Regions from separate parts of the Paenibacillus mucilaginosus 3016 genome, predicted to be linked through region 1. Evidence: riboswitches for the same ligand, from Rfam matches in the RefSeq annotation. Region 1 holds a riboswitch; each other region holds the start of a gene.
What was found. Region 1 has a riboswitch for cyclic di-GMP ahead of PM3016_RS00150 (PilZ domain-containing protein). Riboswitches for the same ligand answer to the same signal wherever they lie in the genome.

Region 1 (7,313 bases):
GAGCCCGCTCCGGCTCTCGCCGAGCACATAGGCGAGCAGCAGCTCGCTGTTGGACTCGGGCTCGCGCACGCCCTGCGCCGCCAAAAAAGAAGAAGCCTCGGTATAGGCTTCACGTATGGTTCTTCGCCGTTCATCAGGCACCGGCGTATTCTCCTTTTTCCATCTGCTCCGTCTGAGCGGCGATCGTCAGGGCCGAGACAATCTCTTCCATGTCGCCGTTCATGATGGCATCCAGACGGTGCAGCGTGAGGCCGATCCGGTGATCGGTCACACGGCTCTGCGGGAAGTTGTAGGTGCGGATCCGCTCGGAACGGTCGCCTGTACCCACCTTGCTTTTCCGCTCGGCACCGTACTTCTCCATCTCTTCCTGCTGCGCTTTATCAAAGATCCGGGCCCGCAGCACCTGCAGCGCCTTCTCTTTGTTCGAGTTCTGCGATTTGCCGTCCTGACACGTCGCCACGATCCCCGTCGGGATATGCGTCACGCGCACCGCCGACTTCGTCGTATTGACGGACTGCCCGCCGGCACCGCTCGAACAGAACGTATCGACGCGGATATCGTTATCGTGAATCTCGATGTCGAACTCTTCCATCTCGGGCATCACGGACACCGTCGACGTTGAGGTATGAATCCGGCCGCCCGATTCCGTCGCCGGAATCCGCTGTACGCGGTGCGCGCCGCTCTCAAACTTCAGTTTGCTGTAAGCGCCCTTGCCGTTGACCATGAAGATGATCTCCTTGAAGCCGCCAAGGTCGTTCATGCTCACGTCCATCACATCGATCTTCCAGCCCTGGGTATCCGCATATTTGGAATACATGCGGTACAGGTCGGCTGCGAACAGCGCCGCCTCGTCTCCGCCGGCCGCGCCGCGGATCTCGACGATGACGTTCTTGTCGTCGTTCGGATCCTTCGGCATCATCAGCACCTTGATGCGCTCTTCCAGCTCGGTCTTGCGCTCCGTCAGCTCTTCCAGCTCCATTTTGACGAGTTCTTTCATCTCGTCGTCGAGCTTCTCGTTCTGCATGGCGCGGGCAGACTCGTACTGCTCCGATACGCTCTTGTATTCCATATAGGCATCATACGTTTCCTGCAGGTCGGACTGCTCTTTCGAGAACTCCCGCAGCTTCTTGGAGTCGCCCGCGACATCAGGGTCGCAGAGCAGCTCGCTCAATTTCTCATAACGGTCCGCCAGCGCTTGTAGCCGGTCCAGCATCGTCGTTCACCCTTTCCCTTCATTTCCGTTTCTTCGTATCCGTGCCCTTGGCATCCTACTGACTGTTTCCTGCTGTCTGCTCCGCCGCCTTGATGTCCCGGAGGCTAAGGCGGCTCCACCCTCATGAAGTCCGGCTGCCGCGGGCCCAGCTATACGTTGAAACGGAAATGCATGACGTCGCCGTCCTGCACCACGTACTCTTTGCCTTCGAGGCGCAGCAGCCCTTTTTCTTTCGCCGCGTTCATGGAGCCGGAATTCGTAAGATCTTCGTAGCCGACAACCTCCGCACGGATAAACCCGCGCTCGAAGTCGGTATGGATGACCCCTGCCGCCTGAGGAGCCTTCATCCCCTTGCGGATCGTCCAGGCGCGCACTTCCTGCACACCTGCCGTGAAGTACGTATACAGTCCAAGCAGCTTGTAAGCCGCTTTGATCAGACGGCCGAGGCCGGATTCCTGCAGGCCGAGCTCCTCGAGGAACATCGCCTTGTCTTCGCCTTCGAGCTCTGCAATCTCGGCCTCTACTTTGGCCGAGATCGGCACGACTTCCGCATTCTCGGCAGCCGCATATTCGCGCACCTTCTGCACGTACGGGTTATCGTCGCTGTTCGCCACTTCCGCCTCGCTGACGTTCGCCGCATAGAGGACCGGCTTCATCGTGAGCAGGTGCAGGTCGCGGATCAGCAGCTTTTCTTCATCGGTGAGGTCGAGGCTGCGGGCCGGCTTGTCGTTGTAGAGCGCTTCTTTGACTTTCTCGAGCGTCTCGACTTCCTGGGCCACCTTCTTGTCGCCGCCCTTGAGGTTTTTGCGGGAGCGCTCGATCTTCCGGTCGACGGAGTCGACGTCGGCGAGGATCAGCTCCAGGTTGATCGTCTCGATGTCGCTGATCGGATCCACCTTGCCGGAGACGTGCGTGATGTTCTCGTCCTGGAAACAGCGGACGACGTGCACGATCGCATCGACTTCGCGGATATGCGAGAGGAACTTGTTGCCGAGGCCTTCGCCCTTGCTCGCGCCCTTGACGATACCGGCAATATCGATGAATTCAAAAGCCGTCGGCACGATACGGTTCGGCGTCACGATCTTCGCAAGGCCCTCCAGACGCTCGTCCGGCACTTCCACTACACCGACGTTCGGATCTATAGTACAAAACGGGTAGTTCGCTGATTCTGCCCCAGCTTGTGTTATCGCATTAAATAACGTGGACTTTCCTACGTTCGGCAGCCCGACGATTCCTGCTTTCAAAGCCATATCAAGGACAACTCCTATCCGGTATTCCGCTTAGATTCTGACATTCTATTATAGCTTATTATTAGCCATTTTGTCACGCAGTTACACTTTTTGGTACCCGAGGTTATGTAAAAAGCCGGTCCCCGCCCGTGCGAAGCCGGCTTGATCGCGGGCAAATCCCTGTCAGATCCGCCCTCCCTCTTATTCTTCCGGCTGCCCCGAGATCCGCCGCAGCTCGTTGGCCAGCCGGTTCACCTCGGTCCGGCTTTCCTCATCCTCCGCGGCGTAGTAGATCGCGGACAGGAAGCTGATCAGCTTGTTCGCATCCTCCGGCGAGATCAGCACCTGGGGCTTCGGGGGCGTAACGATCGTGCAGGCCTTCAGCTCGTCAGCCACATCCTGTACGAAATTCGCAAACGATTTGCCGAGCAGCCGCAGGGGCGTCTGCGGATCGCTGCGCCGTGCCGGGTCGAGGATGTAATGTCCTGTAATGTCCGTCAGCGGATTCAGTCCGTACCGGTAGCAGGCATAGGCGAAGACCCATACGTACCGCTTGTAGGACTCCGTGAGATTGATGCTCCCGCCGTAGCACAGCTCCACCGCACCGGCCGTGTCGTTGGCATCGGTGCCGTAGCGCGCGTTATCGCTCGTCACGTTGTAGATCACATGATAGGCTTTCTCCGCCGCCCCCGTCAGCAGGGGGATGCACTCGATGATCTGCTGGTCGTCGACGAACAAATGAGCGGAGGAGGCCATATCGTTCCTTGTCCGCTCATAATACGCCACGTTCGCCGCTGCCGTCGAGCTCGGATTGCCCGTATCATGGGCAACCATGAACCGGCAGCGTGCCAAAGGAAGCTTCGGCCTTCTCTGGCTGGGTCCGGTCAAGTAACGCGGAATGATCTCGTACTTCATCAAAAACGCCACGTTCCTCACCACCTCTTCTTCTTTCTTACAGCATATGCTGCAAGGAGGTGGACGGTACGCGGCGCATACGTCGGCTGTTATAAGATTGTCCATACGACCCGCTTTGTTCCTTGGGAGGCGAAGCCGGATTATTTAAAGATCCGCTTGGCCGACTCTTCCCGCTTCGTCCGGAAATGCGTCTCCACCTGCTTTTTCAAAACGTAAGCACGCAGAGAATTCGCTTTATCCTTGGCCAGATCGATGAACTGGGCCCCATAATAAAACTCCCCGTTCTCGGTCTTCTCGGTTCTGGCTATCTCCGCACGGCACGGCATTTCGAAACCGAGCTGCAGATGCAGATGCACTACGGCGCCTTTGCCGATACCCAGGTCTTCTCTGATCGTAAACCCGATCCCGCTGATGCTGATGTTATGCACGCTGAGCTCGATCTTGTCTTCGAGCAGCCGGTCGGTGCCGTCAGCCATCTGTACCGAGAGCACCCGGCCCTCTTCCTTCACGGTAATCCGGGGGTTTTCCCGCTTCTCGGCAAACAGGTTCCGGTTCTGCGGGGGATTGATGATAATCAGGGCACCGTGGTCCTTGGCCACCACGGTGGATTCGAACATATAGATCCCGCCCGGAGAATACACGGTAAGCTTCACCGTATCTCCGAGGTCGAATACTTTGTACTCCGACATTTCGATCTCCAGAATATCGCCTTCCGCAAAGCTCAGAATACCGGTAGATACGAAATTCGCCTTCTCAACGACCGTCCGGCTGTGAAGCAGGATGCCGCTGGGGCTGCGGTACTTCTCGTCCGTAAGACTGTAGGCTGATCTTGCTGCAGCCATCTTCATCATGGGGTTGCCACCTCTCGCATTGGATGTTTGTTCTGGATGTTGGGGAGCAGCCAAAGCAAAAAGGCCGACTCCATTCGCAAAGAGGGATCCGCCGTGTTGTTCGTGAGTCCATTCGGCGGCCAGGCTGTCATAGTCCCTGCAGGACCGTAGACCCTAAGCTTTGCGTCCCTGCCTTTCGGCAGGTTTGCCATGAAACGAATGTTTCTTATGATATGCATAGTTACTTAGCATCAGTTATTAGGCACTAATACCTATTCATACTCTTCATTATAGGTACGAATCCCTGATACATCAAGCCTTTTTTCGAGGATTTTTCCCGCCATTTATTCACATGTGTATAAACCATGTTAGTTATTCACATTGTTAAGGGCCTGTGGATAAGTTTGCTGGCCGGAGAGAGACTTGCTCTATCAAGCGCTTTTTTCTACAATGGACTGGGAAACGGATCGGATTATCCACAAATTTATCCACAGCGTGTTGACAAAGAATAACTTCTGACGGCACCCTGTCCACATCAGCAGAAATGAGAGGTTAGCAGCTATGGAGGAAGAACACGTACGCTTCATGCGTGCTGCGATCGAAGAAGCACGCAAAGCCGAGGCGATTCGGGAGGTGCCGATCGGGGCGGTCATCGTCCGTGAGGGGGAAATTATCGGCCGCGGCTATAACCGGCGGGAGACGGATAAAGATCCGCTGGCCCATGCGGAGCTGATCGCCATCCGCGAGGCGAGCGAGCATCTGGATGCCTGGCGGCTGCTGAACTGCCGCTTGTATGTAACGCTGGAGCCCTGCCCGATGTGTGCGGGCGCCATCGTCCAGTCCCGCATCGTGCAGGTGGTCTATGGAACCCATGACCCCAAGGCCGGATGTGCCGGCACCTTGATGAACCTGCTGCAGGAAGAACGGTTCAATCACCGGGTCGACGTGGTCAGCGGTATCCTTCAGGAGGAATGCGGCTCGATGCTGACCGATTTCTTCCGCAGGCTGAGAGGAAAAAATAAGCCGGGCGGTCACCAGTGAAGCCCCCATACCCCCATAGCCCGAAGGGGAGAGGACAAGCCGCTTGTCCCTCCCCTTCGTTGTCTATCTGGCCTTCTGGCGCAGCGGCCGGAGCCACATGACAGCCAGGCCCCCGGCTGCCAGCAGCGCAAGTACATACCAGCCGTACCGGGTCACTGCACGGGAGATGACCTCGATCGAGTCCCCGAAAAAATACCCCAGTACGAAATAAACCATCGTCCACAGCAGTCCCGTCAGGTACGAATAGAGGGCATAGGTCCGGTAGGACATGCCGTTGATGCCGACCAGGTAGGGGACGAGATGGCGGACGACGGGAAGAAAGTAGCTGAACACCAGCGTACCCGAACCGTATTTGTCGAGCATGGCATAGGACTTTTCGATATAAGGCTCCATGCTCTTCTTCTTTCGGAGCCGCTCCAGCACGGGAGGCCCCATGACCCGGCCGAGCACATATCCGAGGGTTAAGCCGGAGACAACGCCCACATACGTAATTACGAAGGCCGGAAGCGGGCTCAGCAGATGCAGCGCACCTACCATGCCGCCGGTCATCACCACAACCTCATCCGGAATGGGCATCCCCACGATGCCGAGCCACAGGGCGAAGAACAGCGCGAGGTAGCCGAACTGGTGAATGTAAGAGAGCAGCGTATCGATCGTGATGGTCTCCATCTCCTTTCGAGGGCGGCATGTCAGGCGGCCCCGTACTCTATCCAGATTTCCCGGAGAGCCCCTCTCCTAAACGCCGAAGAACCGTTCCGGTTAAGGAACGGTTCTCTCTCATTGGCCCTGCGCACTCTTCCGCACTCCCTCTTCTTACGGGGGCTTCCGTCACATCCGCCTGCCCTGCCCGTTACCACGGCTGCCCAGCAGCAGCCGGATGCCGCCACCGATGAGCAGCACCGAGACGACGAAGGTCTGAAAATACCGCTCGAACCAGTAGACGATTCTTTGCTGGGTCTCGGGGGTCACCCACAGGTCGAGCACCTGCAGCAGCACTTGATCGAACAGATAATAAATACCGAGACCGAGGAGTCCAATACCAATCCCGCGCTGATGGTGCAGGATCCACTCGACGACCGGGATATCCCGGAGCTCCTCCTTCTCCCATCGGGAGATATGCTGAAGGGCGTCGAAGAAGCTGAAGAACCACAGCAGGGGAATCAGGAACATGAAGAGGGAGAGCCGCAGCACATCCAGAATGTAGACCGCGAGCAGAAATCCCGCCATGAGCTGGAATCCCCTCTTCTGGAGGCCGAGATACATATGGCCCGCTCCGGGGAAGACGGAGAGGATCGCCGCCAGCGTGCGGTTCTTTCGCCCGGGTCCGCGCCACTCTTGAAAATCATCGAAAAACGTCCGGTCCAGCAGCGGCTCCCCGGCTTCCCGGCGCTTCAGAAGCTGTACGCAGTCGAACATGCAGTACAGCCAGACGATGGGGAGAACCCCGAGGAAGACGAAGAAATCGTCCTGACCGGTTAATGCTGCGAGGAACAGCGTCATTACAATGAAGCCGAAGAACACCGCCATGAAGGCCAGGCCCCGCTGCATCAGTCCGAGATGAAAGTGCCCCAGCCCCGGAATCAACGAAAGGAATACGGTAAAATAACGGTCGTTCGCCGCTGCAGGCGGGTAATCTTGAGATGCGTGTGTACGTCCTTCGTTTGCATGAGGACTTTGGAACGATTGCGGCCCCTCTTCGCTGTATACTCGTCCCGGATATGAAGAGGGCGGTCTCGTCGGATGGGAGGAAGTCAGAAGGGACACGATCATGTCCGCGAGGTTGATCAGCCCCACGGCAATGCCGCCCAGACACAGGAGTATGCCCAGTTCAGTCTCCCTGAATATCACGGCAGACAAGAACGACAGGAGTGCCAGTCCGAAAAATAAGATCCCATAAATCATCCCTTTGATGATTCTGCCCCTGTACAGGTGTCCGAGTCCCGGTATGAACGACAGCAGCAGAGCGGCCATCGGATGTTTTGTCGTGTTCATCGGTTATCCCCTCTTTCTCGTTTGGGCTCAATCCGGTCAAGCAGGCCGACCGTTTTTTCCATCCATCTTACGGAATAAGGCTCCGTCTCGGAC
Region 2 (7,313 bases), 950 kb from region 1:
CAGCACTTCCCTGAACAGCGGACGGTCGAACAGCCGCAGGTCCGCCCAGCCGATCCGGCGGTGGAAGGCGTGCAGGAAGACGTAGGCAAGCACCAGGGTGCCGAGCAGGCGGGAGACCAGCGTCGAGATCGCTACGCCGGTCAGTCCCCAGGCGGGAAGCCCCAGCTCCCCGAAAATAAATCCGTAGTTGAGCACAAGGTGGATGACGTTCATGCCGATGGCAATATACATCGGGCTGCGCGTGTTGCCCGTGTTGCGCACCGCGGTACTGAGGATCGCCATGGCCGCGGTCAGGACCATGCCGCCGCCTACAATGGAGATGTAGGTGACCGCCAGCGGAATCAGCTTCTCTTCGAGCTGCATGAGCCGGGCGATCGGCTCGGCGCCGAAGAACAGGAGGGCGCTCATCGCGAGGCCGATCCCTACGGATATTTTGGCCGCCATAACGGCGATCGTCCGGGCTTCTTCGGGCCGCTGGGCCCCGAGCTTCTGGGCGATGAGCACGCCGGCGCCGCCGGCAACGGTCATGAACAGGATCGTCATGGCGTTGAACAGCTGGGTCGAGATGCCCACGACGGCTACGGCATCATCCGAGATGCGGGAAACCATCAGGGTGTCGGCTGTGCCGAGCAGGAACTGCAGGAACATTTCGATAAAGATAGGCCATGTCAGGATCCACAGGGATGGGATTCGTTTGGTTTCATTATCCGGGGGTGACGCTTTCTCTCTAAACATAGGGGTTCTCCACTGCCTTTCTTTCATGGAACTGATGCCGGTGTGCTGCTTTGATACCTTGAGGAACACGGCCGCTTGCTATTTCACATTGTAGAAGGTATTCTGGGGGCGATGTTGCAGATTCCGAACGAAAACTATCACAATTCCAACCTGAGTCAGACAGGGGGAGAGGTCATGACCATTCTCGAGTTCACGGCACCGCCGCTGCCGTATTACATTGCGAGCGGCTTCGAGCCGATGAGGCCCGGCCGCAAGCATCCGAACCGCCGGAGCATCGGTGTCTTCGATCTGCTTGTCGTCACCTCAGGCTGTCTCTACATGGGGGAAGAAGACCGCCATTATGACGTGACGGCAGGACACGCGCTGATCCTGAGGCCTGACTGCCACCACTATCCGGTTCAGCCCTGTCTCGAGCCGACGGAGCACTACTGGCTGCACTTTGGCACCACGGGGGCCTGGAGCGCGGCAGAGACGCTCCCAAGCCAGCCGGCAGGGGAGCGGGAGGAGAAAAAATATTTCACGATGGAAACCTTTCCCATGCGGCTTCCGCAGTTTATTCGTCTGCCGCGCCCGGCGGCGGTCTACGAGCCGCTCCGGCAGCTGACCGAGCTGGAGCCCGAATCCCACCGCAGCTGGGCGCGCTGGAAGCTGCAGCTCACGTTCCAATCGGTGCTGGAGCAGCTCAGCGGAGCATTGGAGGCCCAGGCCGCGGTGCCGGGCGCCAAGGTGGCCGAACGGGCGGCCTCTTACCTGCGCGCCCATTACCGGGAGGCGGTGACGGCCCCGATGCTCGGGGAGGCGCTTAACTTTCACCCCGTCTATATCGCCCGCTGCATGCAGCAGGAATTCGGGTGCTCCCCCTTTGAGTACCTGATGCATTACCGGCTCGAACAGGCGAAGCTGAAGCTGCTGCAGACGGACCTGTCGATCGCCCGAATCGCCGAGGAAGTGGGCTTTAACCAGCCGGCCTATTTCACCTCCTGCTTTACGAAGCAGGAAGGGGTCACCCCCCGGATGTACCGCAAGCGGTTCTCCCACGAATAAGTGGAAGGGGAGGGAGGGGATAGTAACTGCGGACTGGCCGCCGGACAGACACTCGAATATTGTTGACAGCAATATAATATCGTTATATACTAACTTACATAAAGTAACTATATGAAAATAGTAAAGGAGATGCTGTCATGATTCCGTCCTCGATGTTCCTTGCCCACGGTTCTCCCATGCTTGCGATCGAAGATACGGAGTATGCGCGTTTTTTGGGAAGGCTTGCCAAAGGCATCCGGCCCAAAGCGATTGTTATTTTTACAGCCCACTGGGAGAGCGAGATAACAACGGTATCCTCTTCCGATGAAGTGTACGAGACGATCTATGATTTCGGCGGGTTCCCGGACGAGCTCTATGAGGTTCGCTACAACGCCAGGGGATCCTCGATTGTGGCCGGCTTGGTAACGGATCGCCTGAAGGCGGCCGGCATTCCGGTCCGTCAGGATACGCAGCGGGGGCTCGACCACGGGTCCTGGACGCTGCTCCACCGGATGTATCCGGAGGCGGACATCCCGGTCGTACAGGTGTCGGTGAACCCTTACCTCGCGCCGAAGGACCAATTCCGCATCGGCGAAGCCCTTCGCGGCCTGAACCGCGAGGAGATCCTTGTGATCGGCAGCGGAGTAACGGTCCACAACCTGCGGATGCTCCGCTGGGGCCAGAGCACGCCCGAAGCATGGGCGGTCGAGTTCGATGACTGGCTGCTCGCCCGGCTGGAAGAGCAGGATTACGAGAGCCTCTTCCGCTACGCCGAGCTTGCGCCGCATGCCCGCCAGGCCGTCCCCCGGGCGGAGCACTTCGTGCCTTTCTTCATCGCACTGGGCGCAGGGGCGGAGGGCAGCGAGCCGGAAGTCATTCACCGCAGCTATGATCTGGGCACGCTGAGCTATCTCAGCTTGCAGCAGGCGTAAGGCACACCACCGCGCATACCAAAGAAGGAGCGTTTTCCCGGGGGGAGGACGCTCCTTCTTTTTTTGAAAAATAATAAACACGCATCGTCCTTAAAGGACGGTGAAGCCGTTTATCTCACCCTCCGCTCGTCTCCGAATCGGAATCGGCTGCGATCGCCGTCAGCTCGGCCACCAGGTCATCGAGCTTGTGACGCTGTTTTGCCGTTCGGTCCGATAGGTCAGGAACGCACATCCCCGTGCAAACACGGCACCGGTAACGAGTACACTGAGAGCCATGAGGGTATTCCTTATGGCGAACTGAGGCAGGATCCCGATCATCAGGAGAAAGGAATACATTTTGAGCATAAGTTTGTTGCGCGCTTGCAGGGGGGGGTTCCCGCCTTTCGATAGCTGGAATGGATAACGATCCATGCTCTTTTTGTCTGTATTGGAGGGTGGTGATGTTAGAGATAATTTCGGGTGCGGCGGTACAAGATCATGCAAGGGGTGCAGGATTGTCTTATTGCTGAATGCCGCTGCTTATAGTATGAATGAATCATTCGGGGAAAAAGGGAGCGGATGTTCATGAAACGAATGATCTATAGAGGACAGTTGGCCAAAGGCAGGGAAAGCGAGGGGCTCGCCTTCCTGCGGGACAACGAGGGAGCACGCCGGCTGGTTTCCGGCGGCAGGCTGATGACGGCGGCAGCGTTTCATTGGGAGGGCCGGCTGTTCCTGTATTATGAATGTACCGGAGCGGATGTGGCGCCGGAGGAGCTGGCGGGGGAAGCCGGCCCCTTTCTCATGGACTGGCCCGGGGGCGAAGAGCTTCGGAAATGGGTGCCGATGATTGACGTCTTTCACTTCAACGAGCCCGTCTCCCGGGAGCATTGGCTGCGCAAGGCGCCGGTGGAGCAGAGAGTGGGGCGTGTCGCCCATCTGCGGCCGGAGATGATGAGCAGCTATATCTACTATCACTACCAGCTGCAGGAGGAGCGGGCTTTCCTCGGGAACAAGTACGAGATGATCGCCATGCATGAGAACCTGCTCTTCGGGTATCAGGAATTCCCCAAGGTGGTGGAGGAACCGCTGAGCCCGCGCAAGCTCCATACCTCGGGCACCCCCGAGAACTGGGAGGATTCGCGGATGGATCTGCACTTCCAAGCCTGGCCGGACGGACACCTGTATTTTAAGCCGATCGAGACGGTGTTCGCTTATTATGCGGGGGATGAAGGAGAAGCATAGGGACAGATAGTTCATGGTACTTTTGGCATCTGTGTGCAGAGAGCTGTTCACTGCATCCGTGGAATGCAGGACTGACAAGCAAAATCAAGGTCGATATTTGTGGAAAAATGCGTATAAAGTACTATACATTTCGGGGTTCGGATGTTATAATCCTACTCAGATAGTACCTTAACGAACAAAAATAAATATCCGACAAAGGCAAAACTGGTGAAAGCCAGTGACGCAAAGCTACAGGGGCTACAGTCTTTAGGACCATGCCAGCCAGTTGCCGGTTGAAAGTAAGTTATTTGTGAAACTGCAAATAGGCTTATCCGGCTCAATGGATAAGTCTATTTTTCGTTCCGCTAAGGATATCCTTTAAACCATTTAGAGGTGATCCCGATGAAGAGAACATGGAACATTGCAGTTACTTCCCTGCTTACGATAAATCTGCTTGCCGCGGCTTCCTTTGCTGACTTTACCGCTTCGACAGCCATGGCTGCCACCGCAGTCAAATCTTCCGCCGCCACATCTTCCGTTGCCAAGACTTCGAACAAGAAGGAACAGAAGGCGGTTACGCTCAAGGAAGCGGCTCAAGCGAAAGGAAAGCATATCGGTGTAGCGACGCAGAGCTGGCTCGTTAACAAAAGCGAATATGCGGCCGTGCTCAATCAAGAGTTCGATACGATCACACCGGAGTACCAGATGAAGATGGGTGTGATTCAGAAGCAAAAAGGAATCTATAACTTCAGCGAAGCCGATGCGCTGGTGGACTTCGCGCTGAAGAACAATAAAATTGTAAGAGGCCATACGCTGGTATGGCATAGTTCCCTCCCATCCTGGGTGGAAAACGGCAAGTTTACAAGGGAAGAATGGATCGCCATTCTCAAGGACCACATCACAAAGACCGTTCAGCACTTCAAAGGCAAGGTTTACGGATGGGACGTAGTGAACGAAGCCTTCTGGCAGAACGGCCAGTACCGTCCGACCGTGTGGTACAACAATATCGGACCGGAGTACATCGAGATGGCATTCCGCTTTGCCCATGAAGTAGACCCGCAGGCGAAGCTGTACTACAACGACTTCAGCTCGGAAGTGAAGAATGAAAAGTCCGACGCGATCTACAAGATGCTGAAGGATCTGAAGAGCAAAGGGGTACCGATCGACGGAATCGGATTCCAGACGCACCTGACAATTGACGGCCTGAACTACAATGACATGAAAACCAACTTCCAGCGCTTCGCGGCACTCGGGCTCGACACCGATATTACGGAGATGGATCTCGTGACTCATACGTTCCAGGGGACGATGGAACAGAAGATGAATGCGGCCGCAGCGGTATATGGTAACGTCATGAAAGTGGCACTCAGCCTGCCGAGCTGCAAATTCTTTATCGCGTGGGGCCTGAACGACAGCCAAAGCTGGCTGAATGAGGATACCGGCTTCAGTGAGTACCCTCTGCTCTTCGACGATTCCTTCGGGAAGAAGCCGGCTTACAATGCGGTTATGGAGCAGCTCAGAAAATAATAGAACACAAGATGGGGACCGGCAAATTTTGCCGGTTTCTTTTATTATATCATCACTAAAAAGCTCCCTTGCTTATTAGGGCAGAGGGAGCTTGGCTATTCTTTCTATTCGATGAATCCAATTTTGTTTCTAAGATCTTCTTTCATTTTTCTCTTTTGCTCTGGAGTTATTCCGTGTGACAGCGTCCACGTATGGTCGTATACGGGGCTTAGTGTCATAAGCTCTTTATTCTTTTCGATATACTCCGCTGTGTTTCCAACAACACGCGCCGGGCTTCCGGCCACGATCGATCCTGCAGGCACATCTTTGGTGACGACAGCACCCGCTCCGATGATCGCGTCATTTCCGATCTTTACGTTAGGCAGGACAATCGCCCCGGCGCCAATGAATACGCGGTCGCCAATCTCGACGAGACCTATTTTGGTGTAATTGAGATGCACCTTTGTTGAAGCGTCATGGGCCAAGATATGCACACGTGGTGCAAAAGTAACGTCATCCCCAATGGTGATGAGAAAGCAATGGGAATAATCAATAATACATCCCGGCCTGCGGTTGAAGTTTTTTCCTACGGTCAAGCCCATTTTGATCAATTGCTCCGTTGATATTTCCCCGCGTGCTTTTTTGAGGAGCTCCTTCATTTTTCGTATCATTTTCAATGCCTCCAGTTTCGTTCCAGCGTTAACATGATTCTATTGATTGTAATGGCACAGGACGATATAGGCAATAAGTAACATCAACTTTGGTTGAATCTATAAAAATATGTTGAAAAATGTAGAATTTTAATTCAAAATGAACAAGTCATTTGAACTTGATAGGAAAGTAGTGTAAAGCAAATGAAAGAAAAGAGATTGAATTTATATCCCAATAGTTATCAGGAGGCTCATCGGTTTGAAAAAACGACTGCATTTTCTGCAATTTCTGCGGTGTCTGGCTGCCTTAATGGTGGTCATTCATCATACGGACCGGATCTTGCTTCAGAAGTACAACATCGAAGCTTTGATCTACGAGCCCTTTGATTATCCATATGCGAGAGTCGATTTATTTTTTGTACTTAGCGGATTCATCATTTACTACATTCACCGGCAAGATTTTAACCGTCCTGAGAAGGTTAAGACCTTCCTGCTCAAACGCTTCATTCGGCTTATCCCGCTTTACTGGGTTGTTACCATGGGTTATCTGGTCTTACTAATATTCGCTGGCGAACAGCTGAATGCTCCCCATATTTTGAAGTCTTTCTTGCTGCTGCCTGATACCGCCCAGCCTATTCTTGGAGTGGCATGGACTTTGAGGTATGAGGTCTTCTTGTATTTGGTGTTCTGCCTTCTATTAATGAGCAGGAAATGGTTTGGCCCATGGGTTTTAGTTTGGATAGCCAGCATGCTTATTTTATTGGGTGTGGGTATTTCGTTTGAAAACCGTCCGTATCTCGATTTGGTATTAAATCCATTAAATGTGGAGTTTGCAGCAGGCTGTTTGGCGGCACATATCATCCTCCATACCAAACGTGATTTAACCAAATTCAGTTATCTGGGGGGAGCCATACTTGCTCTTTCTTTAATTTCTCAAGAAATTTGGACGCTTACGCTTAACCATGTGTTCTTGTGGGGGGTTCCTTTCTTTTTTATCATTCTAGGCTTTGCTAGCTATGAGATGAAACGAGAGGTTTCGGTAAATAAGTGGCTTGTGAAAATTGGCGACGCATCATATTCCATTTTTTTGACTCACATTATCGTGATCCTTTCCTTCCGAACAGTTAGCGATAAGCTGCACCTCTATCAGAAGCTGGGCCATCCCATACTTTTGTCTGTGTTTGTCTGCATAGCTGCGGTTATTTTTGGATGCCTATTTTATAAATTTGTGGAGAAGCCGCTCCTACAGTGGATTCGGGCAACT
Region 3 (7,313 bases), 3.7 Mb from region 1:
ACCCCCGTGTCGACCAGCAGGTAATCATGCTGAGCGGCCAGCATCAGGGCAATCCGCTCGACCGCATGCGGTGTAACGAGGTCCGCCTGCTCCGGCCGCTCGGGCGCCGCCATGACGCGCACCCCGCTGCCGTGCCGGCTGAGATAGCTCGAGAGCGTGAAGCCGTCCATCGTGGCGATGCCCTCGGCCACGTCCTTGATCGTGAAGGTCGGCTGCAGATCCATCGCCAGGCCCACATCTCCGAACTGCAGGTCTCCGTCCAATACGGCCACCTGCAGCCGGGTATTCTTCGCCAGCGCCGCGGCCAGATTGACCGTCATCACCGTGCGTCCGATGCCGCCTTTGGCCCCGGCCACCGCGATGATCTCCCCCCGCTTCGTAACCGGGGCCTGGTCCGCACCCGGACCGTTGTCCCGCTGTTCCATTCGGACTCCCCCTTCCTTCCATCCATCCTTCTATCGCTGCATCCCTCCGGGCAGCCGCCCGGAGCTCCGATCGTTCTAACGTGTATTCGCTCCAGCGCTTGTATGCCCGTTCGCTTTACGGCGAGCCCGCCTGCACCGCACGGCCGCGCAGCACCAGCGAAACGGTGCCGAGCTCATCCGCTTGAACCAGCTTGACGGTATCCGCCGCCTTCACTTCCAGCGTGACCGCACTGTATTCCGCATACGGCGTATCCTTGTCGGCCTCGACCATCCGGCGGCCTACCGCCAGCACACGCACATTCTCCAGCAGCGTGATGGAGGCCACAGGCCCCGTACCCTTGTCCGCCGGCGTGAACACCACATCGACCATGTCTTCCGGTTCGATCAGATTCGAGACCGACTGGACGAAGTTGACGCCGACCGAGACGCCGCGGAAGCCTTCCTGCACCTTGCGGGAGACGAACAGCGATTCCACGCGGCCTCCGGTCAGGTGATGGGCGAGCAGTACTTCGCCCGCAGCCAGCTCCCCGCCGGCCAGCTTGCCCTCGGCCTCCGCCAGCATTCGTACGGCCTGCGGATGCAGACCGAGCTCCGGCACCTGCACGAGCTCCAGCTGCGAGGCATCCAGCACCTGGTTCTTTTTGACGGCGGCCTTCACGGCCACCACCTCCACCATGGACGCCTGAACGGCGGCCGCGGTATCGAATTTCTTCATATAATTGAAAAATAAGAAGGTCGTGCACAGCCCCATGACCAGGGCCGCGGCCATAATCAGCTTGGATCTCATGATGTCTGTCCTCTCCTTTGTCCGTTCCTCTGTCCGTCTTATTCACCACCCACGATGCCGCCCTTTACTCTGTCAGCCGGATCGCATAAGCTCCCCGGGAGACGGCTCCCGGCGCAGCGATCCCGGTACCGGCCCGCTGGATGAAGATCCCGTCGATATAGGTGTCCTTGGGAGCCATCGGCTTCGAGATATAGAAGTAGGCGAACCCCTTGATTTCCACCTGCTTGAGCTGGCTGGACGTCTGGGCGTAGGGCTTGTACACCGGGATCAGGATAATCCGGGTGCAGTCCCGGTGGGAATAATCCCCGTCCGGGTAGGGGCAGCTGTTGATCCTCTCGTTGACGCCCCCCCGCGTCTTGTCCGCGATATTGCCCGTCTGCGTCTCGATGATATCGCCGACCTTGAGCGCTTTCTTGTAGCCGTACTTCAGATTATCCTCGTATGTCGCCGCCCCGGTGCCTCCCAGCGCCAGAACCCCGAAGTTGCCGTAGCTGACTTCCGTCTGGTCGACCTTCAGCCGGTACTGGCGGCCGAATTCGAGCGGGATGCTCTCGTCAATCCCGAGGGGTGCGGCTCCGGCCGCTTCGCCCATCGTCAGGATCTCCGCCGCGGCCCGGGCTTCCACCGGTGCGGATTCCCGCCCGAACAGCCCGGAGAAGCCGAGCTTCACCTCCCGGCGGAGCGACACCGTCACCTTGCGGCCAAGCTCGACCTGCGAAGACACGAGGGACGGCTCCTCTCCGTGCCGGAGCAGCACCTCCCGGACGACCCCGTTCACCGCGGCCTGCGCGCCCGTCAGCTCCTGAGCCCCCGACAGCGCCGCCGCATTAGCGGCTTTCTGCAGCCGGCTCTTCTGCACGTAGACCGTCCCCCCGTCGATGACCAGGCCCGCTGCGCCAAGCAGCACCGCCAGCATCAAGGCGGCGAGGACCAGCGCGCTGCCCTGCTGTTCCCCGAGGAAACGTCTTCCCATGACTCTTCCCCCTTCCTTGTTGGCTTTGTCTTATGTCTCACTCCACCCGTATGGTTGAATCCGCCGCCACAACCGGCGCCGGCAGCAGCCCTCCCACAAGCGGGGTGATGTACCCTACCGGATAGCTTAAGGTAACTTTGATATACTCGCCGGACCGGCGCTGCGCCTGCAGGGGAGCAATGGTCACCACCAGCGACTCCGCTCCGCCCAGATGAACGTAACTGCGGGCGAACGCGGTGATCTCCGCATCGCTGCGGCCCAGCCCCCCGAGGCGGACCGTCTCCTGCGCCGCAAGGTTCAGGTGCAGGTAGGCATACAGCACGCGGCCGAAATCCACGACGCCGCAGACCAGCAGCAGCAGGAGCGGGAGCATCAGGGCCAGCTCCGTCAAGGACTGGCCGTGCTCCTCCCGGAGCAGCCGGTGCCTGCGGAGAGCGGTACGCCCCCGCTGCCTGCCCCCCGTACCGCTCCGCTCCCCATCCTCCTTCATCCGCTTCATCCGATCCCCCATCCTCTCGCCAGGTAGCAGAGGAGGCAGCCGCCGGCAATCGCCGGACCGTACGGATACGTGAGTGCTGCCGCCCCGCCAGGCAGGGGCTGCGCGGCGGGCAGTCCGAGGCCCGAGCGCACCGAGACCATGGCTGCCCAGAGGCTGCGCGCCCTCTCCTTCCAGCCCCGTCGCAGCAGAAGCAGGCACAGGGCCATCGCCCCGCCCAGCAGCGCCATGTACACGGCGGCCATCCCGACGAAGGCCGCTCCCTTGAAGGCGCCGACCAGCGCCAGGAGCTTGACGTCGCCTGCTCCCATACCGCCCAAGATGTAGGGAATCAGCAGAATGCCGAGGCCGGCGGCGAAGCCGATACCGGCACCGAGAACCCCGCTCCAGCCGCCCTCCGCTGCCTGCAGTCCCAGTGCGGCCAGCAGGCCGGGACCGATGACTTTGTTGTAAATTTTGCGTGTTCGGATATCCGTGACTGTGCATACCGCCAAAATAACGAGCAGCACGGCGTCGATCAGCATAAGGCTCCCCTCTTTCGTTATGTACTGCCGGAGGTGACTCCCTCCGGGAAACACCGGAGCCTGCGAATCCGGGTACGAACCGCAGGCTGCCGTGTGCGCCGCCCGATTATGGCGTCTCGCTGCGGCTTTGAACCGTGTTCAGCGCGTCGGTAAAAATGTTCGTGATCTCGGTACGCAGCATCACCAGTGTAGCGACCACGGCTACGGCGATCAGTCCGAGGACCAGACCGTACTCCGTCATGCCCTGTCCCTTTTCTTCCGTTACGAGTGCTCTCAGTTTGTTCATCATGATGTCGGTCTCTCCTTTGAATGGGTAGGGTGTAGGTGTGTTCCTCCGCTTTGCGGCCGTGGGAAGCGGTTCCAACAAGCCTGGCTTCGGTCTATGTTTGCCGTCAACCTGGGCTGCCATATGTCGGGGAGCCGCTGCGGCTCCCCCTAAGAGTGTGCGGGTGCGCCCTCTGTCTCGCCGTTTATGGCGTCTCGCTGCGGCTTTGAACCGTGTTCAGCGCGTCGGTGAAAATGTTCGTGATTTCCGTACGCAGCATCACCAGCGTGGCGACCACGGCTACAGCAATCAGTCCGAGGACCAGACCGTACTCCGTCATGCCTTGTCCCTTTTCTTCCGTTACGAGTGCTCTCAGTTTGTTCATCATGATGTTATGTCTCTCCTTTGAATGGGTAGGTTAGGTGGTAAGGGCGGTTGAATTGGCCGCCCGCTCGGGTGGTGTCGTTTGAAAATTCCGATGATTAGTGACAGTCCGCTGCCGGGAGGGCCGGAGGTGCTGGGGCCGCCCTTCGCCGGTTCCCTGCTCTGGAGCGGCAGCCCTGGACCGATTAGGGCGTAGTGTTGCGGCTTTGGACCGTGTTCAGCGCGTCGGTGAAAATGTTCGTAATCTCCGTACGCAGCATGACCAGTGTCGCGACGACCGCTACGGCGATCAGCCCGAGGACCAAACCGTACTCCGTCATGCCTTGTCCCTGTTCTTCGGTTACCAGTGCTCTCAGTTTGTTCATCATGGTGTATGTCTCCTTTGTGGTGTTGGTTTGGAGTATCGATCGATTGGTGCCGGAAGGGCCGAATGATCCGATCCGATTTATAGTTTGAAAATTCCGACTTTTGTTGGCGGCAGGCTGCCTGCATTATGGGGAGTCCGCTTGGCTTTAGGCAGCTTCCGGTTCCCTGCGCCTGAGGTCTTCAGAACTTGATTCCGCTTCCGAAGAGGTTACGGCGTGGTGTTGCGGCTCTGGACCGTGTTCAGCGCGTCAGTGAAAATGTTCGTGATTTCCGTACGCAGCATCACCAGTGTCGCGACGACCGCTACGGCGATCAGCCCGAGGACCAATCCGTATTCCGTCATGCCTTGTCCCTGTTCTTCGGTTACGAGTGCTCTCAGTTTGTTCATCATGGTGTGTCTCTCTCCTTTGGGGTGTAAGGTTTAGGTGGTTAGAGCAAAACTACGGCTTGTCCATGCTTCGTCCGCGTCAGGCCCAGACTTCCCGCAGGAAGCTCGATGACCGATACGGCGCGGGGGACCAGCGGCCCGACCCGGCCCGGGGGCAGCTTCTCCTGCATGCCCACAATGGTATCGTTCTCGTCCAAATACAGCACATCGATGGCGTAACGCATAAAGAAAGTATGGATTGAGCGGCAGGGACGGATATGAAGGCCGGTGCCCTCCGGCAGCTCTTTCGAGAACATCAGGCCGCGCAGCCTCTGCATGAAGGTTTTCGCTGTACGCAGTTCCCACGCCAGGATTTCTCCCGTCTCGAGATTCACCAGCTTCATCTTGGATTTCGCCTCCTTTTCATACAAAATATCCCTGCTTCAGCCGAAAGGAGGGATGGGAAACATCTATGTACCCCGTCATCTTTCGGTAGCTGGCTGGCATAGCGCACCTTGTCGCTGTAGCCCCTGTAGCTTTGCGTCGCTGGTTTTCACCAGGTTTGCCTTTATCGAGATTCGGCGAATTTTGTCGTCGAACTCGTTTGATAGCCATATCTTATCGGGATTTAGGGGAGTTTCCATGTGCTTAATGAACTATGTTTTTTATGCTTGACATCCATTTTAATAGGCATTTCGGCATTATTACCAGAAGAGCCTCAGGACCTGCATTCATGGTGCCCGAAAGAGGCTAACGGCATGGGAAGAGGCGGGAATCCCCCTGCTTCCGGGAGGAAACAAGGGGATTCTCCTCTCCTTGGTAAATCCACCCTGCACAGAGGTAGGCTGGAAGTAAGGGCGTAGGCCCTGCACGAAGTCCCGGTACTGGCTGAGGCATACCCCCGGGCCCACAGACCCAACCCTTGTCGTCGGGATCGAGGATCCGGACGGCTCCCCATTCTTTTCCTGCGGTCTTAAGGGCTGCGGGACGATCCGGACGGCATTCAGAAGTGCCCGGACGGAACGCCTGGGCAGCAAAAACAGAGCCCCGCTGAACGGAGCTCTATGGTGCGCTCTGTATTTTATGGAAAATCCGCTTACGATTCCCAGGGATGAATCATGTCCTCGGGCCGCACGATGCTGTCGAACTGCTCCGCCGTCAAATACCCGCTGCGCATCGCCGCCTCCTTCAGGGTAAGCCCTTCCTTGTGGGCTGTCTTCGCGATGGACGCCGCCTTCTCGTACCCAATATGCGGGTTGAGCGCCGTTACCAGCATCAGCGACTGCTCCAGATAGCGCTGGATCACCGCCCGGTCCGGTTCGATGCCGACCGCGCAGTTGCGGTTGAAGGATTCCATGCTGTCGGCGAGGAGCCGGACGGACTGCAGGAAATTGTGGATGATGACCGGCTTGAACACATTGAGCTCAAAATTCCCCTGGGAGGCCGCGAACCCGATCGCCGCGTCATTGCCCATCACCTGGCAGACGACCATCGTCAGCGCTTCGCTCTGCGTCGGGTTCACCTTGCCCGGCATGATCGAACTGCCCGGCTCGTTCTCCGGGATGCGGATCTCGCCGATGCCGCAGCGCGGACCGCTGGCGAGCCAGCGGACATCGTTGGCGATCTTCATCAGATCCGCCGCCAGTGCCTTGATCGCCCCATGCGTATAGACGATCTGGTCGTGGCTCGTCAGGCCGTGGAACTTGTTGTCCGAGGACACGAACGGGATGCCCGTTTCCTTCGAAATCTCCTCGGCCGCCGTGTCCCCGAACTTCGGATGGGCATTGAGCCCGGTGCCGACGGCCGTCCCGCCGATAGCAAGCTCGCGCATCGTCTCCACGCTCTGCCGGATCATCACGCCGCTCTTCTCGAGCATCGCCCACCAGCCGCTGATCTCCTGGCCGAGCGTCAGCGGCGTGGCGTCCTGCAGATGCGTGCGCCCGATCTTCACGATGTCGCTGAACTCCTCCATCTTCGACTTCAGCGTGTCCTGAAGCTCGGCCAGGGCCGGCAGCAGGCGCTTCTCGACCGCCAGCACACCCGCGATATGCATCGCGGTCGGGAACGTGTCGTTGGAGCTCTGGGAGCGGTTCACATCGTCATTCGGATGAATCCGCACCGACTTGCCCCCCTCCTCCAGCCGCTTGGTGGCCAGGTGGGCGATGACCTCGTTCGCGTTCATATTGGACTGCGTGCCGCTGCCGGTCTGCCAGACGACGAGCGGGAACTCGTCGTCCCACCTGCCCTCGATGATCTCCGTCGCCGCTGCGGAGATCGCCTCCGCCTTCTCCGGCTCCAGCTTGCCGAGCCGCTCGTTGGCCCTTGCCGCCGCCTTCTTCAGGATGGCGAAGGCATGCACCACCTCGAGCGGCATCCGCTCCGTACCGATGCGGAAGTTCTCGCTGCTGCGCTGCGTCTGCGCGCCCCACAGCTTATCCGCCGGCACTTTGATTTCGCCCATCGTATCGCGTTCGATTCTGAACCCTTCCATTCTCGTCACTCTCCTTGACTTGATCTCATCCACTTATATTACCCCGTTTCCTGCTCCTTCCATTCGGTTGGGCGGATCGTGGAACGCGCCGCCCGGCTCCCGAGGCCATCCGTGAGAATCCCAGCAGAACCAGGGCGACAACGGGAGCCCGAACGAAGAACATACACGAACGCCGCACAGACGAGGAGCAGATGCAGCGGGTGTCCGGCAAGCGGATTGGCATGAGTATACTTTT
Region 4 (7,313 bases), 2.8 Mb from region 1:
TTGACCGGATTGCGAAGTACGACAAGCAGGGCGTGAGCCTGAATTCGATGATCTCGCTCAATTCTGAAGCACTGGAGCTTGCGAAGGCGCTGGATGAGGAGCGGCGGAGCCAAGGCCCGCGGGGACCGCTGCACGGCATTCCGATCATCGTCAAGGATAACTACGATACCGAAGATATGGCCACGACGGCCGGCTGCCTCTGCCTCAAGGATTCCATGCCGGGTAAGGATGCCGACCAGGTGGCCAAGCTCAAAGCGGCCGGGGCCATCATCCTCGGCAAGTCGAACCTGAGCGAATTCGCCTTCAATATTACGACGACAAGCTCACTCGGCGGCCAGACGCTGAATCCGTATGCGCTGCAGTTCAACCCGGGCGGCTCGAGCGGCGGAACGGGCGCTTCCATCGCGGCGAACTTCGCGGCAGCGGGGATGGGAACCGATACCGGAGGTTCGATCCGCGTTCCGTCCGCCTTCAACAGCCTGGTAGGGATCCGGCCTACCGTGGGCCTGTCCAGCCGTGACGGGATTATCCCGCTGGCCCTCACGCAGGACGTCGGCGGCCCGATGGCGCGCAGCGTCACCGATGCGGCTATCCTGCTCGATGCCACGGCAGGCTATGACCCCGATGATACCGCAACGGCCTTCGGCGTGGGCCGGATTCCCGCAAGCTATACTTCGTTCCTGGATGCCGACGGACTCAAGGGAGCCCGGATCGGCGTGGCTGTGGAGCTGATCGGCTCGGAGCCGCAGCAGAAGGCGGTCAGCGACCTGGTCTACAAGGCTGTCGATGATCTGGAGCGGCTTGGCGCGCAGACGGTGCCGATCCTCATCCCGCATGCGGCCGAGATCGGGAAGTACCCGAGCCTCAGCGGCTACGAGTTCAAGTTCCACCTGAACGATTACCTGAAGGAGCTCGGGCCGAAGGCACCTTATGCGACGCTGAACGACATCATCGAATCGGGCCGGTACATCAAGACGCAGGAAGAGCCGATGAAAGCCCGCAACGCCCGCGAATCCCTTGATACGCAAGAGTACAAAGATATCGTTCTCTTCCGTACGAAGCTGACCCAGGAATCGCTGCTGAAGGTGATGGCGGATCATGATCTCGATGCGATCGTGTATCCGACCTCCGCTTACCCGGCGGCCCCGATCGGAGAGCCGCAGAACTCCGGTCCGAATACGAAGTTCAGTCCGTTCTCCGGCTTCCCTGCCGTTACGGTGCCAGCCGGCTTCACTCCGGACGGCCTTCCGGTGGGACTCGAGTTCCTGGGACGCGCCTTCGACGAAGGCCATCTGATTCAGCTGGCTTACGCTTATGAGCAGGGAACGCAGCACCGCAAACCGCCGGTCCTTCTTCCTTAATTCACGCATAGGCACTCATAAAATGAAACAGCCCCCTTGCCGCAGCTGCGGCAAGGGGGCTGTTGTCATTGGCATGATGTTCGTGGTCGGTACGCACAGCGGTGCAACCGCCCAAAGCAGGTCTATCCGCCTCGATAAAAAGCGAATCCCCGGCCCCCGCGTCGCTTGGCCTCATACATGGCCTGGTCCGCCGCATCGAGCAGGTCGGGCATCGTCCGTGCATCCTGCGGGTACAGGGCGATGCCGACGGACGGGGAGGTCCGGAGCGTCACCTCCTCCAGGCGGTACGGCTTCGAGAGGAGCTGGACGACGGCCTCGGAGAGCTCCTGCAGCCGCTCCAGGCTGCCGAGGGAAGAGAGGGGGACGGCAATGGCAAATTCATCTCCCCCGAGCCGGGCCATGCTGATGCCGTCTTTCTGCAGGGAGGACAGCCGTTCGGCCACTGCCTGCAGGAGCAGATCACCGGTGCGGTGCCCGTGATTGTCATTGATCGGCTTGAACTTGTCCAGGTCGAAGTAGAGAACAGCCACGGGCTCCTGTCCCGGGCCGGAGAGCTTTCCCTCAAGCTCCAGCTCGAACACCCTCCGGTTCAGCAGCCCCGTCAGGCTGTCACAGCTTGCGATCCTCTCCAACCTGCGGAGGGATTGGCGCAGTTTGTCGTTCAGCATCTCCCGCTCAGTGAGGAAGTGGATCTGCCGGACCAGCACGAGCAGCACGGTAAGGGTCAAGCCCCAGACGAACACGTCTGTCGTGAGGCGGTAAAAGACCAGAATCCCGATCAGCAGGAGCAGGCCGATATACGGAACGGAGAACCGGATCACGCGGCCGACACGCCCCTCGGCCCCGGCTGTACCCGGCTTGCCGGATAGGGAACGGAGTCCGGCCACCGCCATACAGAAGGCGGCTCCCGTCCAGAACGTGTCGATCCAGGGCTCAAGCGAATCCAGTGAGTGGATATCGATCAGCAGCATGTAGAGCGTATCCCCGGACATATAGCTTAGGCAGCCGATCGCGAGCATCCGCATCGTTCGGCGGCTCATCCGCCGCTCTCCGTTCAGCAGCCAGCAGGTGAGGATGAATACCATGAGCAGGGAGGTGATCGGGTAGATGAGATCGACGGAGATGGTGATGAGATCAAGATTCTCATCGCCCTGGTAGATCGGCTTGATCAGGAACTCCCAGCTGACGACGGCAAGACTCACCACGAGAATCATGGAGTCGAGCAGGTAACGGTTTTTCTCGCCCGAGCGCACCCATCCATAGAATGCGACCAGGTAGATCAGCGACTGGGAGACCCAGAAGATGTCCGCAATCCCGATGTCCGGTGCTTCCGTTTGCCATATCCATTCGTAGGAGCCCCAGATGAGCTGGGCCGTCATCTCGCAGAAGAGTGCGGTGCCGATCAGCAGCCAGAACCCCTTCTGGGGTCCGGTATGGGCACGGATGACCTGGATCACCACCCCGAGGGAGATGGCCGGTGCCAGGATATCCATCAGATAGAGCGGAAGAATATATTGGCCGTACCCTAAGGACACGGCAGCCTGCACGAAGACGAAGAGCAGACCGAAGATCAGCAGGCGGGAAGAGTGGATTGATCTCATGTTGGAAGCGCCCCTTTTGTAATCAAAAAAACCACCACCCAAGCAGGTGATGGTTGCGCGCACACCACTAAGGCAGCCCGGCTGCCATAGAATGAGAAGGTTCATTCCTTAGGCCCGAGGCTTTGCGTCCTTATTTTTCAATAAGTTTGCTATTGAACAAGTAGAGTTATGGATTGTCGAATGAAAAGCCGGAGGAAATAAATCGTTACATATAATAATAGACAATACGTTGGGATTCGTCAAAATGAAAAAAATGTCTCTTCAGGAAGAACCGTGTCAGATTCAAGAGAGAACGGGAAACAGCGGATTCCGGCGTACACCGGCAGAACCTGTGGGGAATGAAAGAAGGCCGGAGGGAGGACAGCTCCCGTTCCGGCCTTCGGCGTGCAGCGGCCGCCCGGGCATAAACCCGGACGGATTCGGCTGCGTTATTTTTTCAGCGCATCCTTCTTGACTTCTTCTACGAAGACATCGTGGGAATCGCGGGTGCTCCCCGGCTGAATCTCCACGAGCGAATACTTCTTGTCGCCGATCATGATGACGTCCTCAACCTCCGGAAGCGGCTCCTCGAGGTATACGGTCCCCAAATACGAATTGCTTTTCTTCAGTTTAATGTTCCAACGGAACTGCGGCTTGGCCATGTTCTTGTCCTCCTGAATTTCATATGAAATTCAAGTTACCACAGTTCCTCTCAAAATAAAAGGGAACGGAGGGCCGCGAGGGAACACAGATTCCTGCAAAAAGTACAGAAGAATGATATTTTACGGGGGTAATCCCTGTGGGAGCGTTTGCTATAATCGGTTCAGCGGTCGGCAAGAAGTTTGGTTAACCGCTTACAACGAAGTCAGGGAGGTCGTTTTGAGGCATGCGATTCGTGAAAAAAAGCACGGCCCTGCTGCTGGTGGCAGCCATGGCGCTGACATGGGTTCCGCAGGGGGCACGGGCTGCAGAGCAGGAGAGTGTGATCCGCATCAATCCCATTGAGGGGCTGAGCCCGGATTTCATTAAAGGCTCGGATGTCTCCATGCTGAGCCAGATTAAAGAAAGCGGTGGCCGTTACTACGACGGCGGCGTGGAGAAGGATGCGCTGCAGATCCTGAAAGACCACGGGACGAACTGGGTCCGTCTGCGGATCTGGAACAACCCGGTGGATCCGGACGGAAATCCGCTCGGGGGCGGCAATAATGACCTGGCGAGGACGGTGGAGACTGCCGTCTACGCGAAGGAGCTGGGCCTGAAGGTGCTGCTCGATTTCCATTACAGCGACTTCTGGGCGGATCCGGGCAAGCAGTTGAAGCCGGCTGCCTGGGAAGGTCTCAGCGGCGCCGAACTCGAGCAGGCGGTCTACGACTATACCGACAGCGTGATCCAAGAGCTTAAGGCGCAGGATGCGATGCCGGATATGGTGCAGATCGGCAACGAGACCAACGGCGGCATGATCTGGCCGGACGGCAAGACGTGGCAGCAGTCCGCAGGGGAAGAGATCGGCGGCTACGACGGGTTCGCGAATCTCCTGAAGGCGGGGATCCGCGCGGTGGAGGATAACGATCCGGAGGATCAGACGCGGATCATGCTGCATCTGGCGGACGGAGGAGACAACGACCTGTACCGCAGGGTGTTCGATGCGCTTACGCTCCGCGGCGTGAACTTCGATATCATCGGCCTCTCGTTCTACCCGTACTGGCACGGTACGCTGGAAGAACTGAAGCACAATATGAACGATATCAGCACGCGCTACGACAAAGACGTCATCGTTGTGGAGACGGCTTATGCGCATACGCTGGAGAACGGCGACGGGTTCACGAACATTTTCGGCCCGGCGGAAGAAAGCGCGGGAGGCTACAAAGCGACGGTGCAGGGGCAGGCCCAGGCGGTGCGGGATATCATGAACGCGGTTCATGAGGTGCCGGGCGGCCGCGGTCTCGGCGTGTTCTACTGGGAGCAGGACTGGATTCCGGTAGAGGGCGCAGGGTGGAAAATCGGAGAGGGCAACGGCTGGGACAACCAGGCGATGTTCGACTTCGAGGGCAATGCGCTTCCATCGCTCGATGTGTATAACCTCGTTTCGGCCCCGCTGGAGGGCGAGCCTTACGCGGCGGAGCTGGAATATGTGCAGCCGGTGACGCTGGACATTACGGTCGGCGGCGAGCTCCAGCTTCCTGCCGCGGTGAAGGGGGAGTTCAGCGACGACTCGATCCGCTTGCTTCCGGTGGACTGGGAAGCGGTGAGTCCGGAGGATCTCACGAAGCCGGGCACGCTCCGGATTGCCGGGACGATCGAAGGGGCTTCCCTTCAGGCGGAAGCGGTCGTTACCGTGGAAGGTACACGCAACTATGTGACCAATGCGGGCTTCGAAGCCGGGGATTTCAGCGGATGGACGCTGAGCGGCGATACGGAAGCACTCGATGCCGAGAATTCAAGCGCACCGGCAGGCAATGCCTACAGCGGCGATTATTCCCTCCATTATTATCTTGACCGGCCTTATACGTTCAAAGTGGAGCAGAAGGTTACCGGACTGCCGGACGGTACGTATACCGCGGCCGTACGCACGCAGGGCGGCGGCGGGGAGAAGAGCCTGAAGCTCTTCGCGGTGAATGCGGCGGGCGACAAGCTGACCGCGGACATCGTCAATACCGCATGGCATGAGTGGAAGCATATCGTCATTCCGAATATTACGGTGACCGGCGGAGAGCTGACTCTTGGGGTCGAGGCCGATGCCAACAACGGAAGCTGGGGCAGCATCGACGAGTTCGAGCTGTATACGGATCATTCCCAGGTCACACTGAGTGCTCCCGAAGAAGTGGAACCGGGCAGCGAGTTCTCCGTCGGGGTCGGCGTGGACGGGCTCGTGAATGTGATCGGCTCGCAGGACCTGCAGCTCTCGTACGACCGTGAGCTGTTCCAGTACGTAGGGGCGGAGAGCAGCGAAGCGGGTACCGTCGTTGCGGCGACGTATGATGCGGATGCCGGTACGGTTCACCTGGTAACGCAGCATGCGGAGGGCAAGGCGGCGAATACGGAGTCGCTCCAAGTGAAATTCAAAGCGCAGCACATCGAGCGGGAAGGCACGATCGGTGTGACATCGGCAGAGTGGACGGCGCTGTCCTCCGGCAAAAAGATATCGCCTTCCGCTCTTGGCAGCGTGACCGTGTCGGTCTATGGTGCGGCGAACCAAGAGCCGGGCGGCGGCACCGGCGGCAACAATGGTGGAGACAACGGTGGCGGTACCGGTGGAGACAATGGTGACGGCAACAACGGCAGTGGCAACGGTAACAGCAGCAGCAATGACAATGCCGCAGGGAAGCCGGCTTACGATGTGGCCACCGGCACGGCAACGGCCAAGCTGAGCGCTGACGAGGCGGCCAAGCGCCTGAAGGCGGAGGGCGGCCAAGCCCTGAAGCTGGAGATCCCGGCGGTAGAGGGGGCCAAGGCATACGCTCAGGAGCTTCCGGCAGCCCTGCTGCAGGAGCAGCCTGATCTGCGGATCGAGCTGGTCACGCCGTTCGGCAGCGTGTCGCTTCCAGGCCTCATGCTGGCTGGAAGCAAAGGCCTGGGCTCCGGGCCGGTGACAGTCAGTATCCGCACAGTGGACCCTTCCGAGCTGAAGGACGAAGCCCTGAAGGGCAAGCTTGGCGGCAAGCCGGTCATCGACCTGACGGTCCTGGCGAACGGGCAGCCGGTGGCGTGGAACAATCCGGACGCGCCGGTGACGGTATCCATTCCTTACAAGCCGAACGCTGCGGAAGCGCAGCATCCGGAATATCTCACGGTATGGTACCTCAATGCAAACGGTGAGGCGGAAGCTGTTCCTACCTCGCACTGGAATGCCAAAACGGGTCTGCTGACATTCCAGACGACCCACTTCAGCGCCTATGCGGCCGCTTATGACAAGCGCTCTTTCAGCGACCTGTCGCATGTCGGCTGGGCGGCCCAAGCCGTAGAAGCCCTTGCGGCCAAAGGGGTCATCCAGGGGACTTCCGATACCGAGTTTGCTCCGGACGCGCCGGTGACGCGCGCCGAATTCCTGCAGATGCTCGTGCGGGCGGCCGGACTGACGGCATCGTTCGACTCGAACTTCTCTGACGTCACACGCACGGATTACTTCTATGATGCCGCAGGCATCGCGAAGAAGCTGGGCGTGGCCGGCGGCAGGGAGAACGGCGCCTTCGCGCCGTCGGAGCGCATCACGAGGGAAGATCTCATGGCGCTCACCGTGAGAGCCCTCGAGAAGGCCGGCAGGTGGAAGAACACCGGCGGCAGCGGGCTGGAGGCGTTCAGCGACGGATCCACCGTGGCCGGCTATGCCGCCGACGCGGCCGCAGGCCTGGTCCAAGCTGGCGTGATCAACGGC

Region 2: another riboswitch for cyclic di-GMP. It lies ahead of PM3016_RS04325 (endo-1,4-beta-xylanase); the one in region 1 lies ahead of PM3016_RS00150 (PilZ domain-containing protein).
Region 3: another riboswitch for cyclic di-GMP. It lies ahead of PM3016_RS16205 (DUF192 domain-containing protein); the one in region 1 lies ahead of PM3016_RS00150 (PilZ domain-containing protein).
Region 4: another riboswitch for cyclic di-GMP. It lies ahead of PM3016_RS12350 (GGDEF domain-containing protein); the one in region 1 lies ahead of PM3016_RS00150 (PilZ domain-containing protein).

What each region holds. Positions count from the first base shown of each region.
Region 1 covers NC_016935.1:27,575-34,887, reverse strand. The annotation lists gene prmC (peptide chain release factor N(5)-glutamine methyltransferase) at 1-141, opposite strand, end outside; gene prfA (peptide chain release factor 1) at 134-1,213, opposite strand; gene ychF (redox-regulated ATPase YchF) at 1,363-2,463, opposite strand; gene PM3016_RS00155 (peptidoglycan recognition protein family protein) at 2,644-3,369, opposite strand; gene PM3016_RS00150 (PilZ domain-containing protein) at 3,498-4,208, opposite strand; cyclic di-GMP riboswitch class I at 4,320-4,407, opposite strand; gene tadA (tRNA adenosine(34) deaminase TadA) at 4,749-5,228, shown strand; gene PM3016_RS00140 (DedA family protein) at 5,292-5,897, opposite strand; gene PM3016_RS00135 (hypothetical protein) at 6,057-7,220, opposite strand; gene PM3016_RS00130 (zf-HC2 domain-containing protein) at 7,217-7,313, opposite strand, start outside.
Region 2 covers NC_016935.1:979,093-986,405, forward strand. The annotation lists gene PM3016_RS04300 (MATE family efflux transporter) at 1-735, opposite strand, end outside; gene PM3016_RS04305 (helix-turn-helix transcriptional regulator) at 910-1,779, shown strand; gene PM3016_RS04310 (DODA-type extradiol aromatic ring-opening family dioxygenase) at 1,917-2,690, shown strand; gene PM3016_RS04320 (hypothetical protein) at 3,255-3,914, shown strand; cyclic di-GMP riboswitch class I at 4,102-4,187, shown strand; gene PM3016_RS04325 (endo-1,4-beta-xylanase) at 4,296-5,420, shown strand; gene PM3016_RS40660 (acyltransferase) at 5,525-6,070, opposite strand; gene PM3016_RS04335 (acyltransferase family protein) at 6,309-7,313, shown strand, end outside.
Region 3 covers NC_016935.1:3,753,990-3,761,302, reverse strand. The annotation lists gene PM3016_RS16250 (CpaE/TadZ family protein) at 1-425, opposite strand, end outside; gene cpaB (Flp pilus assembly protein CpaB) at 541-1,212, opposite strand; gene PM3016_RS16240 (pilus assembly protein TadG-related protein) at 1,277-2,185, opposite strand; gene PM3016_RS16235 (TadE/TadG family type IV pilus assembly protein) at 2,223-2,684, opposite strand; gene PM3016_RS16230 (A24 family peptidase) at 2,681-3,205, opposite strand; gene PM3016_RS16225 (Flp family type IVb pilin) at 3,312-3,494, opposite strand; gene PM3016_RS16220 (Flp family type IVb pilin) at 3,676-3,858, opposite strand; gene PM3016_RS16215 (Flp family type IVb pilin) at 4,040-4,222, opposite strand; gene PM3016_RS16210 (Flp family type IVb pilin) at 4,429-4,611, opposite strand; gene PM3016_RS16205 (DUF192 domain-containing protein) at 4,650-4,991, opposite strand; cyclic di-GMP riboswitch class I at 5,076-5,164, opposite strand; gene fumC (class II fumarate hydratase) at 5,684-7,078, opposite strand.
Region 4 covers NC_016935.1:2,871,799-2,879,111, forward strand. The annotation lists gene PM3016_RS12345 (amidase family protein) at 1-1,361, shown strand, start outside; gene PM3016_RS12350 (GGDEF domain-containing protein) at 1,484-2,962, opposite strand; cyclic di-GMP riboswitch class I at 3,031-3,123, opposite strand; gene PM3016_RS12355 (hypothetical protein) at 3,391-3,603, opposite strand; gene PM3016_RS12360 (glycosyl hydrolase 53 family protein) at 3,828-7,313, shown strand, end outside.